4 regions of the Streptomyces sp. SudanB52_2052 genome follow, and region 4 is predicted to be linked to each of the others. Evidence: riboswitches for the same ligand, from Rfam matches in the RefSeq annotation. Region 4 holds a riboswitch; each other region holds the start of a gene.
What was found. Region 4 has a riboswitch for cyclic di-AMP ahead of ACSUPV_RS05190 (M23 family metallopeptidase). Riboswitches for the same ligand answer to the same signal wherever they lie in the genome.
Positions count from the first base shown of each region.

Region 1: another riboswitch for cyclic di-AMP. It lies ahead of ACSUPV_RS35035 (C40 family peptidase); the one in region 4 lies ahead of ACSUPV_RS05190 (M23 family metallopeptidase).
Region 2: another riboswitch for cyclic di-AMP. It lies ahead of ACSUPV_RS24260 (transglycosylase family protein); the one in region 4 lies ahead of ACSUPV_RS05190 (M23 family metallopeptidase).
Region 3: another riboswitch for cyclic di-AMP. It lies ahead of ACSUPV_RS15720 (C40 family peptidase); the one in region 4 lies ahead of ACSUPV_RS05190 (M23 family metallopeptidase).

Region 1 covers NZ_OZ186796.1:7,785,532-7,788,419, reverse strand. The annotation lists gene ACSUPV_RS35045 (ATP-dependent Clp protease proteolytic subunit) at 1-394, shown strand, start outside; gene ACSUPV_RS35040 (hypothetical protein) at 402-710, shown strand; cyclic di-AMP (ydaO/yuaA leader) riboswitch at 1,079-1,259, shown strand; gene ACSUPV_RS35035 (C40 family peptidase) at 1,263-1,736, shown strand; gene ACSUPV_RS35030 (DUF6328 family protein) at 1,816-2,439, shown strand.
Region 2 covers NZ_OZ186796.1:5,415,982-5,418,869, reverse strand. The annotation lists gene eno (phosphopyruvate hydratase) at 1-1,022, opposite strand, end outside; gene ACSUPV_RS24260 (transglycosylase family protein) at 1,309-1,995, opposite strand; cyclic di-AMP (ydaO/yuaA leader) riboswitch at 2,000-2,166, opposite strand; gene ACSUPV_RS24255 (transglycosylase family protein) at 2,395-2,888, opposite strand, start outside.
Region 3 covers NZ_OZ186796.1:3,594,300-3,597,187, reverse strand. The annotation lists gene ACSUPV_RS15725 (hypothetical protein) at 1-122, opposite strand, end outside; gene ACSUPV_RS15720 (C40 family peptidase) at 200-1,369, opposite strand; cyclic di-AMP (ydaO/yuaA leader) riboswitch at 1,378-1,531, opposite strand; gene pcrA (DNA helicase PcrA) at 1,838-2,888, shown strand, end outside.
Region 4 covers NZ_OZ186796.1:1,194,907-1,197,794, forward strand. The annotation lists gene ACSUPV_RS05185 (DUF6250 domain-containing protein) at 1-379, opposite strand, end outside; gene ACSUPV_RS05190 (M23 family metallopeptidase) at 573-1,496, opposite strand; cyclic di-AMP (ydaO/yuaA leader) riboswitch at 1,501-1,661, opposite strand; gene ACSUPV_RS05195 (alpha-galactosidase) at 1,972-2,888, opposite strand, start outside.

The DNA of each region.
Region 1 (2,888 bases), 6.6 Mb from region 4:
CGCCATCTACGACACGATGCGCTACGTCACCTGCGACGTGGAGACGGTCTGCCTCGGCCAGGCCGGGGCCGCCGCCTCGGTACTGCTGGCCGCGGGCACACCCGGCAAGCGATCCGTGCTGCCCGGCGCGCGTCTGGTGATCCATCAGCCGTCGCTGCCCGAGCCGGTCCACGGCCAGGCCAGCGATCTGGCGATTAAGGCCGACGAGTTGACGCGCATCCGGACGCGCATGGAGGAGATGCTCGCGCGGCACACGGGCCGCACCCGGGAGCAGGTCGGCGCGGACATCGAGCGGGACAAGATCCTCACCGCCCAGGAGGCGGTGGAGTACGGCCTGGTGGACCGGATCCTCCCCAACCGCGAGGCCACCCTGGCCGCGCCGACCGGACGGTGAGACTCCGGTGCTGCCGCCCGAACTGCCGCCGCTGCCCGCGCTGACCCGCGCCGAGGCGGAGTTGATCGACCGTTACCTCGATGTCGTCGATCTGCTCGGCCGGATCAACCCGGCGCTGCACGGCGACACCTACCGCGGACTGCGCGCCGCCCAGGCCCTGGTCGGCAAGGCGACCGCGCTACGTGACGCGTTGGCCCTGATGCACCAGCGGGGCGAGACGGAACTGCACGCCGGCACGCTGGCCCGGGCGCTGCGAGTGCTGGACGGTGAGCGGCGCACGGCCAGGCTCACCCTGCCGCCCGAGTCCGTCAGTTGACGCGGATCCGACGGCCCGGACGTCCGCCCTGTCGACGGAGCGTCCGGGCCTGAGTCGAAACGGGCCGAACGACGTACCCCTGTTCGGAGTAGACGGGGATCCTTTTTTTGGGCCCCCACAGTTGCGCAACGCGCGTAGCCGTGGGGCGGAATGGGACATTCCATGCCTGGTCCGGCGGTCCGCGGAGCTGTCGACGGTGGCTCGAACACAGACGTGTCCACCCGAACGGGTGAGTGGTGAGTAACAACACAAATCCCCGGTTCGGTTGGGATTTCCGGACAACGATGAGTCAAGATCCCTGTCTGACGACAAGCCCCCGCCACAACGGCGGGGCGATCCGGGCGGACGCCGAGTCCTGCCGCCGCCCGGATGACCGGTCGACGGAAGTGGATCGGCAGGAGTGGAGGACCCAAGCACGACGGGTCGCCGGGACGGTCACGCCATGACCGGGCCCGAGCAGCCCTTGGGGTGAAGCCGCGTCAGCGGCCGGGCAACTTCGCCAGCCCGAATCCGACAGGTCATCCTTCACAGGCGGCTGACGAAGGGTTGCGCATGACTGCGCTCAATCGTGTCCCGTCGCTCATGGTCCGGGCCGGTACGGCCTCGGCCCTCACCATCGCCGCGGTGGGCGGCTCGATCGTGGCCCCCGGCTTCTCCTCGGAGGCCGCGGCAGCCACGCATGCGACGAAGGCACTCCAGATCGCGGCCTCGAAGAAGGGCTCGCCCTACAAGTACGGGGCCACCGGGCCGCACCGGTTCGACTGCTCCGGGCTGACGCTGTACTCGTTCAAGAAGGCCGGCAAGAAGCTCCCCCGCACGGCCGCCCAGCAGTACAACAAGACCCGTCACATCTCCGCCAAGAACCGCAAGGCGGGGGACCTGGTGTTCTTCCACTCGGGCAAGAGCGTGTACCACGTCGGTATCTACGCGGGTAAGAACAAGCTCTGGCACGCCCCGAAGACCGGGGACGTGGTGCGGCTGCAGAAGATCTGGACCAAGAGCGTCTGGTACGGGCGCGTGAAGTAAGCGCCCGGCGTGCGGCGGCGTCCTGACGCGCCGCCGCACGCCGGAGCGTGATACGGGCTCAGGTGGTTACCCGTCACCCATGGCCGAGCACCGTCCCTGCACCGCACGCAACGAGACGCCGCTGCAGCGCGCCGACCGCAACTTCGTCGAGCTGCTCCAGGAACTCCGCGTCACCCAGACGGGCGTACAGATCCTCTTCGCCTTCCTGCTGTCGCTCGCCTTCACCTCGCGCTTCGAGGACCTCGACACGGTCCAGCGCGTCACCTACGTCATCACGCTGCTGCTGGCGGTCCTGGCCGCGGCGCTGTTCACCGCGCCGGCCGCGCTGCACCGCTCGCTCTTCCAGCAGGGCGCCAAGCCGCGCATCGTGCAGGTCTCCTCGCGCCTGGCCACCACCGGCCTGGTGGTGCTCGTGTTCGCGTTCAGCGGTTCCGTCCTGCTGGTGGTCGATGTGACGACCGGCCGGGCCGGCGGCATCGCGGCGAGCGCGGCAACCTTCCTGGTCTGTGTCGGCCTGTGGGGGCTGCTCCCCCGGCTGGTCCGGCGAGCGGGCCTGCGCGACGAGCCCGCCGGGCCGGCGGAGGAGCCGGCGTCGCCCCGGTCTGTCCCCGTCAGGGTTCCGGCGCAGCTGCGGGACACCGTCAGGCAGCCGTCGACGCCGCCGGGAACGGCACGTCGGGAGACGTCGACGCGACGCCGGTGACACGGGCGGTGTCGGTCGGGGCGGGGCCGGGCCGGCCGGGCCGGGCCGGGCCGACGAGCGTCGGGGCGGCGAGCGTCGGACGGCGCGTCCAAGGCGACGAGCGTAGGGCGGCCCGTCCAAGCCGACGAGCATCGGGCTGCAGGCATCCGACCCGACGAGCGTAGGGCGGCGCGTCCGAGCCGACGAGCGTAGAGCGGCCCGTCCAAGCCGACGAGCATCGGGCTGCAAGCATCCGACCCGACGAGCGTAGGGCGGCGCGTCCGAGCCGACGAGCGTAGAGCGGCCCGTCCAAGCCGACGAGCATCGGGCTGCAAGCATCCGACCCGACGAGCGTAGGGCGGCCCGTCCAAGCCGACCGAGCGTAGGGCGGCCCGTCCAAGCCGACGAGCATCGGGCTGCAAGCATCCGACCCGACGAGCGCGGGGCGGCGCGTCCAAATCGACGAGCGT
Region 2 (2,888 bases), 4.2 Mb from region 4:
GAACCGATCTGGTTGACCTTGACCAGAAGCGCGTTGGCCGCGCCCTCCTCGATGCCGCGGGCGAGGCGCTCGGGGTTGGTGACGAACAGGTCGTCGCCGACGAGCTGGACCTTGTCACCGAGCTTGTCGGTGATGGTCTTCCAGCCCTCCCAGTCGTCCTCGAACAGCGGGTCCTCGATGGAGACCAGCGGGTACGCCTCGACCAGCTCGGCGTAGTACTCGGTCATCTCGGCGGCCGAGCGGCTCTTGCCCTCGAAGGTGTAGGAGCCGTCCTTGTAGAACTCGGACGCGGCGACGTCGAGCGCCAGGGCGATCTGCTCGCCGGGGGTGTAGCCGGCCTCCTTGATGGCCTCGAGGATGAGGTCGAGGGCCTCGCGGTTGGAGCCGAGGTTCGGGGCGAAGCCGCCCTCGTCGCCGAGGCCGGTGGCCAGGCCCTTGCTCTTCAGGACCTTCTTCAGCGTGTGGTAGACCTCGGCGCCCCAGCGCAGGGCCTCGGAGAAGGACTCCGCGCCGATCGGGGCGATCATGAACTCCTGGATGTCCACGTTGGAGTCGGCGTGCGAGCCGCCGTTCAGGATGTTCATCATCGGCACCGGCAGCAGGTGCGCGTTCGGGCCGCCCAGGTAGCGGAACAGCGGCAGGTCGGACGCCTCGGAGGCGGCGTGGGCGACGGCCAGCGAGACGCCGAGGATGGCGTTGGCGCCGAGGGAGCCCTTGTTGTCGGTGGCGTCCAGGTCGAACATGGCCTGGTCGATCAGGCGCTGCTCGGTGGCGTCGTAGCCGACGAGCTCCGGGCCGATCTGCTCGATGACCGCGAGGACGGCCTTCTCCACGCCCTTGCCGAGGTAGCGGTTCGAGTCGCCGTCGCGGAGCTCGATGGCCTCGAAGGCGCCCGTGGAGGCGCCGGACGGGACGGCGGCACGACCGGTGCTGCCGTCGTCGAGGCCGACCTCGACCTCGACCGTGGGGTTGCCTCGGGAGTCCAGGATTTCCCGGGCTACGACGACGTCGATGGACGGCACGAGCATCTCCTTCTTCATGTGACGCGGTGACGCGGGTCGCGTGGACCCGGCGGGGTGCGGGCCGGTGGCTCGCGACATGAGCCTAACCGGCTCCGGGCGATCGGCCACCGGGTCGCCCACCCCATGGACAGAACCGAGAGTAAATTGTTTCCGAACGGAACAAAGCCGAAGCGCAAAGCCCGGCAGAAAAAACCCCGCCCCGGCGCGTACGGGGGAACACGCGCCGGGGCGGGGAGCCCGTGGGGACGGGGGTGGGCCGTGCCCGTGGGGACGGGCGGGCCGCTGCTTACTTCAGGTGCAGCTGCTGGCCCGGGTAGATGAGGTTGGCGTCCTCGACGATGTCCTTGTTCAGCTCGTAGAGCTTCTCCCAGCCGCCCTTGACCTTCTTCTCCGCGGCGATGGAGCTGAGGGTGTCACCCTTGACGACCTTGTACTCGCCGTCGCCCTTCTTGACCTTCTTGCCGGTCGGGGTGGTGACGGTCTTCTTGGCGGCCGGGCGCTCGTCGGAGCGGGAGGCCGGCTGCTGCTGGGTCTCGCGGGTCTCGGTGCTCTGCTGCGCGGAGCTGCCGGAGTCGCTGGACGAACCGCCACCGGTGTAGCCGGCGCTCGACAGGCCCTTGCCGCAGACCGGCCAGGCACCCTTGCCCTGGCCCGCGAGGACCTTCTCGGCGATCTCGATCTGCTGGGCCTTGGTGGCCTGGTCGGCGGTGGAGGCGTACTTGGTGCCGCCGTAGCCGGCCCAGGTGGAGGCGGAGAACTGCAGGCCGCCGTAGTAGCCGTTGCCGGTGTTGATGGACCAGTTGCCGCCGGACTCGCACTGGGCCACGGCGTCCCACTCGGAGGCGGTGGCGGCGGAGGCGTTGCCGGCCGCCATCAGCGGGGCGGCGACGGCGGCGCCGGTGACACCGGCGACGGCGATGGCGCGAGTGGCCTTGGACGGACGACGGTGCTTGCCCTTGCCGGAAAACAGCATGGATGGATCCCCTCACCGACGCCTGCGAGGTGAGCTGTCGGGTTCGGGCCGGTTGAGTTGCCCGGCCGCGCCCCTCCCGGGACGCGGCTTCACCCCAAGCCCTACCGGCGCAACAAGCCGGTCGGGCACCTACCTTGGGTCCCCCGCTCCTGCCTACGGCGCTTGACGCGACGACTGTTCCCGTGCGGCCGCTGGCAGGATTCGGCGTTGCGGCAGCCGGGGCTCGCGGTGGCGAGCGGTCATGACCGTAGACACGCGATCGGCGGAATTTCAAAGACGATCAGGGCTTCTGAGATCTATCTCTCACCGCACTTATACGGGACATTCACCGCGAAACATGACGCGAACTCGCGCGGTTTCGAGGCGACTTCCGCCGCCGCTTCCGCTCTGTCCCACCGGCTACTTCTCGTCCGCTTCGGCCCCAACCGTGAGCCTCTGACCGGGGCGGATGAGGTTCGGGTCGGTGCCGACGGCGTCCTTGTTGCCGGCGTAGAGCGCGTGCCATCCGCCGCTGAGGTCAAGGGAGTCGGCGATGGACCAGAGGCTGTCGCCGGCTCGGACGGTGTAGGAGCCGTCCGCGGCGTCGCGGCAGGTGTCGTCGCCGCGCGAGGCGTGCCGGCCCGTGGACTCGTTCGTACGGCCGTTCGTGGGCTCGGCGTTCTCGTCGGCGCTGGGGCCGCGGTGGCGGCCCGAGCCGGTGCCGGTCAGCGCCGAAGAGGTGCCGTCCTGCAGCGAGTTGTCGGACTCGCCACTCCCGGACGTGGCCGAGGGGGAGCTGTCGGGCTCCCGGCTCTGCGGCGCGGAGTCCCCGAAATCGGATGACTTGTCGGAGTCGGCCGGTTCGTCCTCCGGGGATGAGGAAGGGGTCGACGAGGGAGCCGACTCGGAGGAGT
Region 3 (2,888 bases), 2.4 Mb from region 4:
GCCAGGACGAGGGCGATCCGGGACAGGACCTCGTACCCCGCCGAGTCGAGGCTGACCGACAAGGTGCCGGTCGTCAGGGCGTACATCGCCCACAAGGTGACAGACGGGGAGGGGTCGGACATAGCGCCGATGCTAGAGAGCGCCGCGCACAGGACGAGAGGGGCACGCGCGCGTGCCCCTCAAAAACGTCCGGGACTTCTCAGGCGGGCCGCACCACGCTGTGGATCGACGACTCGCCGTCGTAGTAGATCGACTCCTCGCGCACGTAGGTGCCGGGCTTCGGGGCGTGGATCATCATGCCGTTGCCGATGTAGATGCCCACGTGCGTGACGTCGTCGTAGAAGAAGACCAGGTCACCGGGCTGGGCCTGGGAGAGCGGGACCGTGGTGCCGGCGTTGACCTGGTCGTAGGTCGTGCGCGGCAGGGTCACCCCCGCCGCCTTCCACGCGGCCTGGGTGAGGCCGGAGCAGTCGTAGGAGCCGGGACCGACGGCGCCCCACACGTACGGCTTGCCGATCTGGGCGCGGGCGAAGGCGAGGGCCTTCTCGGCCTTGGTGGCGTACGAGGAGTCGGCCGGGGCCGTCGAGGTGGAGGTGCCGGAGCCCGACGCCGAGGAGCCGCTCTCCTGCTGCTGGGCGGCCTCCTCCTGGGCCTGCTGCTGCTCGGCCTGCTCCCGGGCCAGCTCGGCGGCCTTGCGGGCGGCCTCCTCCTGCTTCTCCTTCTCGATCGCCGCGAGCCGCGCCTTCTCCTCGGCGGTCAGCTGCGAGAGCAGCTCGCGCGCGTCGGCGAGCTTCCGCTGGACGGTGGCCTTGGCGGTCTTCAGGTCGCCCTGGGACTCGGTGAGCGTCGCGAGGCTCTCCGTGGCCTCCTGACGCTTCTTCATCGTCTCGGACTGCTGGGTGACGTAGTCGTCGACCGCGACCTTCTGACGGCCGGTCATCCGGTCCATCAGCTGGGTCTGGTCGAAGTAGTCCTGCGGGGTGTCCGCGAGCAGGAACGTCGCGGTGTCCGGGGCGGAGGCGCCGGTGCGGTACTGGGCGGCGGCGAAGGAACCCAGCTCCTCCCGCGCCTCGTTGAGCTTCTGGGTGCGCTGGGCGACGTCGTCGAGGAGGGTGTCGACGCGCTTGCGCTGCTTCGCGGTCTTCTCCTTGGCCGCGTTGTACTTGTCGGTCGCCGACTCGGCCTGGCGGTACAGGTCGTCGACCTTCTTCTCGACTTCCTCCAGGCTGGGCTTGTCGTCGGCGTCGGGGGCTGCGTTGGCCGACTGGGACAGCAGGGCCACGGAGGTGAGGGCCGCCGTTGCGAGGGCGGGGGTCCGTATGCCTGCCACGCGCGTACCCGTAGGACGCGACTTGCGGTGCGACGCCAAGGGAGGCGACTCCTTCCATGTTCCGCCTACCGGGTTAGCTGTCGGGTTCGGGCGGGTATCTCGGAAGGGTTGCCCTACGGCCTGCTCCGCTAGGGGAGTCGGGCCGATTCACCCCAAGGTCTCGGTGGGTCCCCGGCTCCGGCTGCTCGGCGGCGCACCGGACTCGGCGGAGGCCGCGCGGCCCGGCGACGTTCGCCGGTGGGGGTCGTACGGCCTGCCCGCACGGTAGCCAACTCGTGTGGCCTCTGTGAAGGTTGATGGGTGATATGCCCGATACATTTTCGTGACCTCACTCGAGACCATTGCTGAGAGTGATGGGATGATGGAGTTTGGTCACGAGTCATCCGCTTTTGCCGCTCCGCTGCGGGCTGTGATCGTGCGCTCCTGGAGGGTGACAGGGGGGCCGTTTCGGCGATGTTCTCAGGGCGGCGGCGGGCTGTCAGTGGGGCGCCCTAGACTCGGAGAGCGATGAGCAGCCTCTTTGACGACAGCTTCCTGGCGGACCTCCAGGCCCAGCGGGGCCCTGCGGACGAGCCCCCGCCACCGCCCGAGGACGATCACGCTCCGGAGTCGATCCCGGACGATCTGTTCGGCGGGAAGTTCGACGCGCCGCCGGACCGGGACGCCTACTACCGCGACGGCGCCCCGCGCCCGGCCGTGGACACCGCCGCCCTCCTGGAGGGGCTGAACGACAACCAGCGCGCCGCCGTCGTCCACTCCGGCTCCCCGCTGCTCATCGTGGCCGGCGCCGGCTCCGGCAAGACCCGTGTGCTCACGCACCGCATCGCCCACCTGCTCGCCGAGCGGGACGTGCACCCGGGCCAGATCCTCGCGATCACCTTCACCAACAAGGCCGCCGGCGAGATGAAGGAGCGCGTCGAGCAGCTCGTCGGCCCGCGCGCCAACGCGATGTGGGTGATGACCTTCCACAGCGCGTGCGTGCGGATCCTGCGGCGCGAGTCGAAGAAGCTCGGCTTCACGTCCTCGTTCTCGATCTACGACGCCGCCGACTCCAAGCGCCTGATGGCCCTGGTCTGCCGCGACCTGGACCTCGATCCCAAGCGCTTCCCGCCCAAGTCCTTCAGCGCCAAGATCAGCAACCTGAAGAACGAGCTGATCGACGAGGAGGACTTCGCCGCCCAGGCCACCGACGGCTTCGAGAAGACCCTCGCCCAGGCCTACGCGATGTACCAGTCGAGGCTGCGCGAGGCGAACGCCCTCGACTTCGACGACCTGATCATGACGACGGTCAACCTGCTGCGCGCCTTCCCGGACGTCGCCGAGCACTACCGCCGCCGCTTCCGGCACGTACTGGTCGACGAGTACCAGGACACCAACCACGCCCAGTACGCCCTGGTCCGCGAGCTGGTCGGCACCTCCGAGCACCCCGTCGACGTGCCGCCCGAGGCCGAGATCCCGCCCGCCGAGCTGTGCGTGGTGGGCGACGCCGACCAGTCGATCTACGCCTTCCGCGGCGCGACGATCCGCAACATCCTCCAGTTCGAGGAGGACTACCCGG
Region 4 (2,888 bases):
CGCGGGGCGTCGCGAAGAGGTCGTCCGGGGAGCGGACGTCGGTGGCGTTCCAGAAGTTGTTGAGGTCCGAGACCCGGTCGTTGGCCCCGCCCTCGGAGACGGGAGTGGCGGTGTAGGCGAGGACGTACGGGCCCTCCAGCCGCTGCCTGAACCAGACCGTCGCCCCGCTCGGCACGTCGATCTCCAGGACGCCGCGGGAGGCGGTGACGGTGCCGCCGTCCTGCAGTTCGGTCGCCCACCGGGTCAGGCCGTGGCGGAAGTCGTCGTGGGCGATGAGCCGGCGGTGCCGGGGCGCGGCGCTCGCGTTCGCCGTCGGGGCGAGGGCCGCGAGGGCCGCTCCGGCGGCCAGGGCTCCGAACGTTCTGCGGGTGGTCGGCACGGGACACAGCTCCTTCAGAAAGCGCTTGCACTCTCGACGGGATCACTGTGTCCCAACTGCCGCCCCCTGTCGATCCCTTGAGCCGGTCGACGGGCGCGCGCACACCGAAGTCCGGACGCGCACACCGAAGGCCGGACCCGGGGATCGGGGTCCGGCCTTCGGTGGCGTGTCAGGCAGGTGGTCGTGCGGTCGGTCAGCCGACGGAGACGCCGTGCGAGCGCAGGAAGGCGACCGGGTCCACGTCCGAGCCGTAGCCCGGCGCGGTGCGGATCTCGAAGTGCAGGTGCGGTCCGGTGACGTTGCCGGTGGCGCCGGAGAGGCCGACCTGCTGCCCGGCGGACACGGTCTGGCCGGCCGAGACGGAGAGCTGGGACAGGTGGGCGTACTGGGCGTAGTGGCCGTCGTTCAGCTTGATGACGACCTGGTTGCCGTACGCACCGCCCCAGCCGGCGGAGACGACCGTGCCCGCGCCGACGGCCTTGAGGGAGGTGCCGGTCGGGACGACGAAGTCGACGCCGGTGTGGTAGCCGCTGGACCACATGCTGCCGGACATGCGGTACGGGGTGCCGACGGTGGCACCGTCCACCGGGGAGCTGTAGCCACTGGCGTTGCTCTCGGCGGCCGGCTTGGCGGCGGCCGGCTTCGGGGCGGTCTCCGCCTTCGCGGACGACTCGGCCGCAGCGGGCTTCTTCGCCGGTTTCTCGGCCGAGGCCTTCGGCACGGACGGCGCCTTGGGCGCGCTCGTCGCCGCCTTCTTGCCGATCGAGAGCTTCAGGCCGGGGTGGATCAGCGACGGGTCGTCGCCGACGGCGTCGCGGTTGTCCGAGTAGAGCTTCTTCCAGCCACCGCTGACGTTCTGCTCGTCGGCGATCTTCGCGAGATAGTCACCGGCCTTCACGGTGTACGTGCGCGCGCCCGTGGCCTTTTCTGGAGCCTTCTTCTCGGCGGCCGGTGCGGACTGGACGGCCTTTTCCGGGGCCGACTGCGGGGTGGCGGCGTGGGCGCCGGCGGCCCCCATGAGCGGAAGGGCGAGAGCGGCCCCGCCGGTTCCGGCGACGGCGATGGAGCGGGTGAAACGCTGGGTCTTCGGGCGGCGGTGCTTACCCTTCGCGGGCATGGCGAATTCCTCTCCGGCGCCTACGAGGTGAGCTGTCGGGTGCGGGCTGGAGATGCCCGGCCGCGCCGAGGCGCGGCTTAACCCCAAGCCGTTCCGGGAACCGGAACAGGCGTCGTACCTGTGGGTCCCCCGCTCCTGCCGTACACGGGTCAGTGTGTGCGGGCTCCGGGCGGCGGCAGGATTAGGCGTCCGTCCGGATTGGTGTGGAACGTAAGCGACCAAGACGCAACGGGACAAGCTTGCGGTTGCCTGTGACGGCGTTTTTCTTGACGCGCCGCCACATTTCCCGTCACCGAGCGTGGATTACCGATCTCCCGCTTTCCGCAATGACCCTGAATAGCGCCGGAATTACGTGAACATGGCGACAACGGATCGTCACGAATATGACGATGGTCACGCGCCCCGACCTCATCTCCTTTACGATCGGGGCACGTTATATCCAAACGACCGAAGCGACCTATTCGGACAAGAACGACTACTTCCGCTTAAGACGGACGACCATGGCGTCCAGGTCTCCGCGCAGGCCGACCCGCAGCCCGTGGTGCAGCAGCACGGCACCCCGGTGAATTTCGCCCGTTTCGAGGCATTCGTACTCCGCTGTCGGGTCGAGGCCCCGCAGCCGCAGCGGCGGCACGGGCTCGCCGTAACGCTGCGCCTGGAGCCAGGCGAGGACCACGGTCTCGTCACCGAGGACGTACTGCACCGCACTCGAGCCGCCCTCCGGGGGCCGCAGCCGGTGGAGGTCACCGCGCTGCACCACGGGCCGGATCTCCTTGTAGAGCCCCACCCAGTCCCGCGCCTCGGCGAGCTCCTCGGCCGTCCACTTCGTGAGGTCGCCGCCGACCCCGAGCACCCCGGCCATGGCGCTGACGAACCGGAACCGCAGGGAACTGGCCCGGTGGTTGAGCATGGCGTTCGGGCTGTCGGTGACCCAGGCGGCCATCACGCGCGCGGGGTGGATCTGGCTGAAACCGTGCTGGATGGCGAGCCGGTCGAGCGGATCGGTGTTGTCCGAGGTCCACACCTGGTCCGTGCGGCTCAGCACGCCGAGGTCGATCCGGCCGCCGCCGCCCGAGCAGGACTCGAAGGCCACGCCCGGGTGGGCGGCCCGCAGCCGGTCCAGCAGGGCGTACAGGCCGTGCACGTGGTCGACCCAGAGCCGCTGCGGGTAGGGGTCGCCGGGCCAGCCGGCGTCGGTGAAGCAGCGGTTGAAGTCCCACTTGACGTAGTCGATCGGGGCGCTGGAGAGGAGTCCGTCGAGCTGCTCCCACAGATACTCCCGGACGTCCTCGCGGGCGAGGTTCAGTACGAGCTGATTGCGGAACTCCGTCCGCTTTCGTCCCGGTTGGTACTGCACCCAGTCGGGGTGGGCCCGGTACAGCTCGCTGTCCG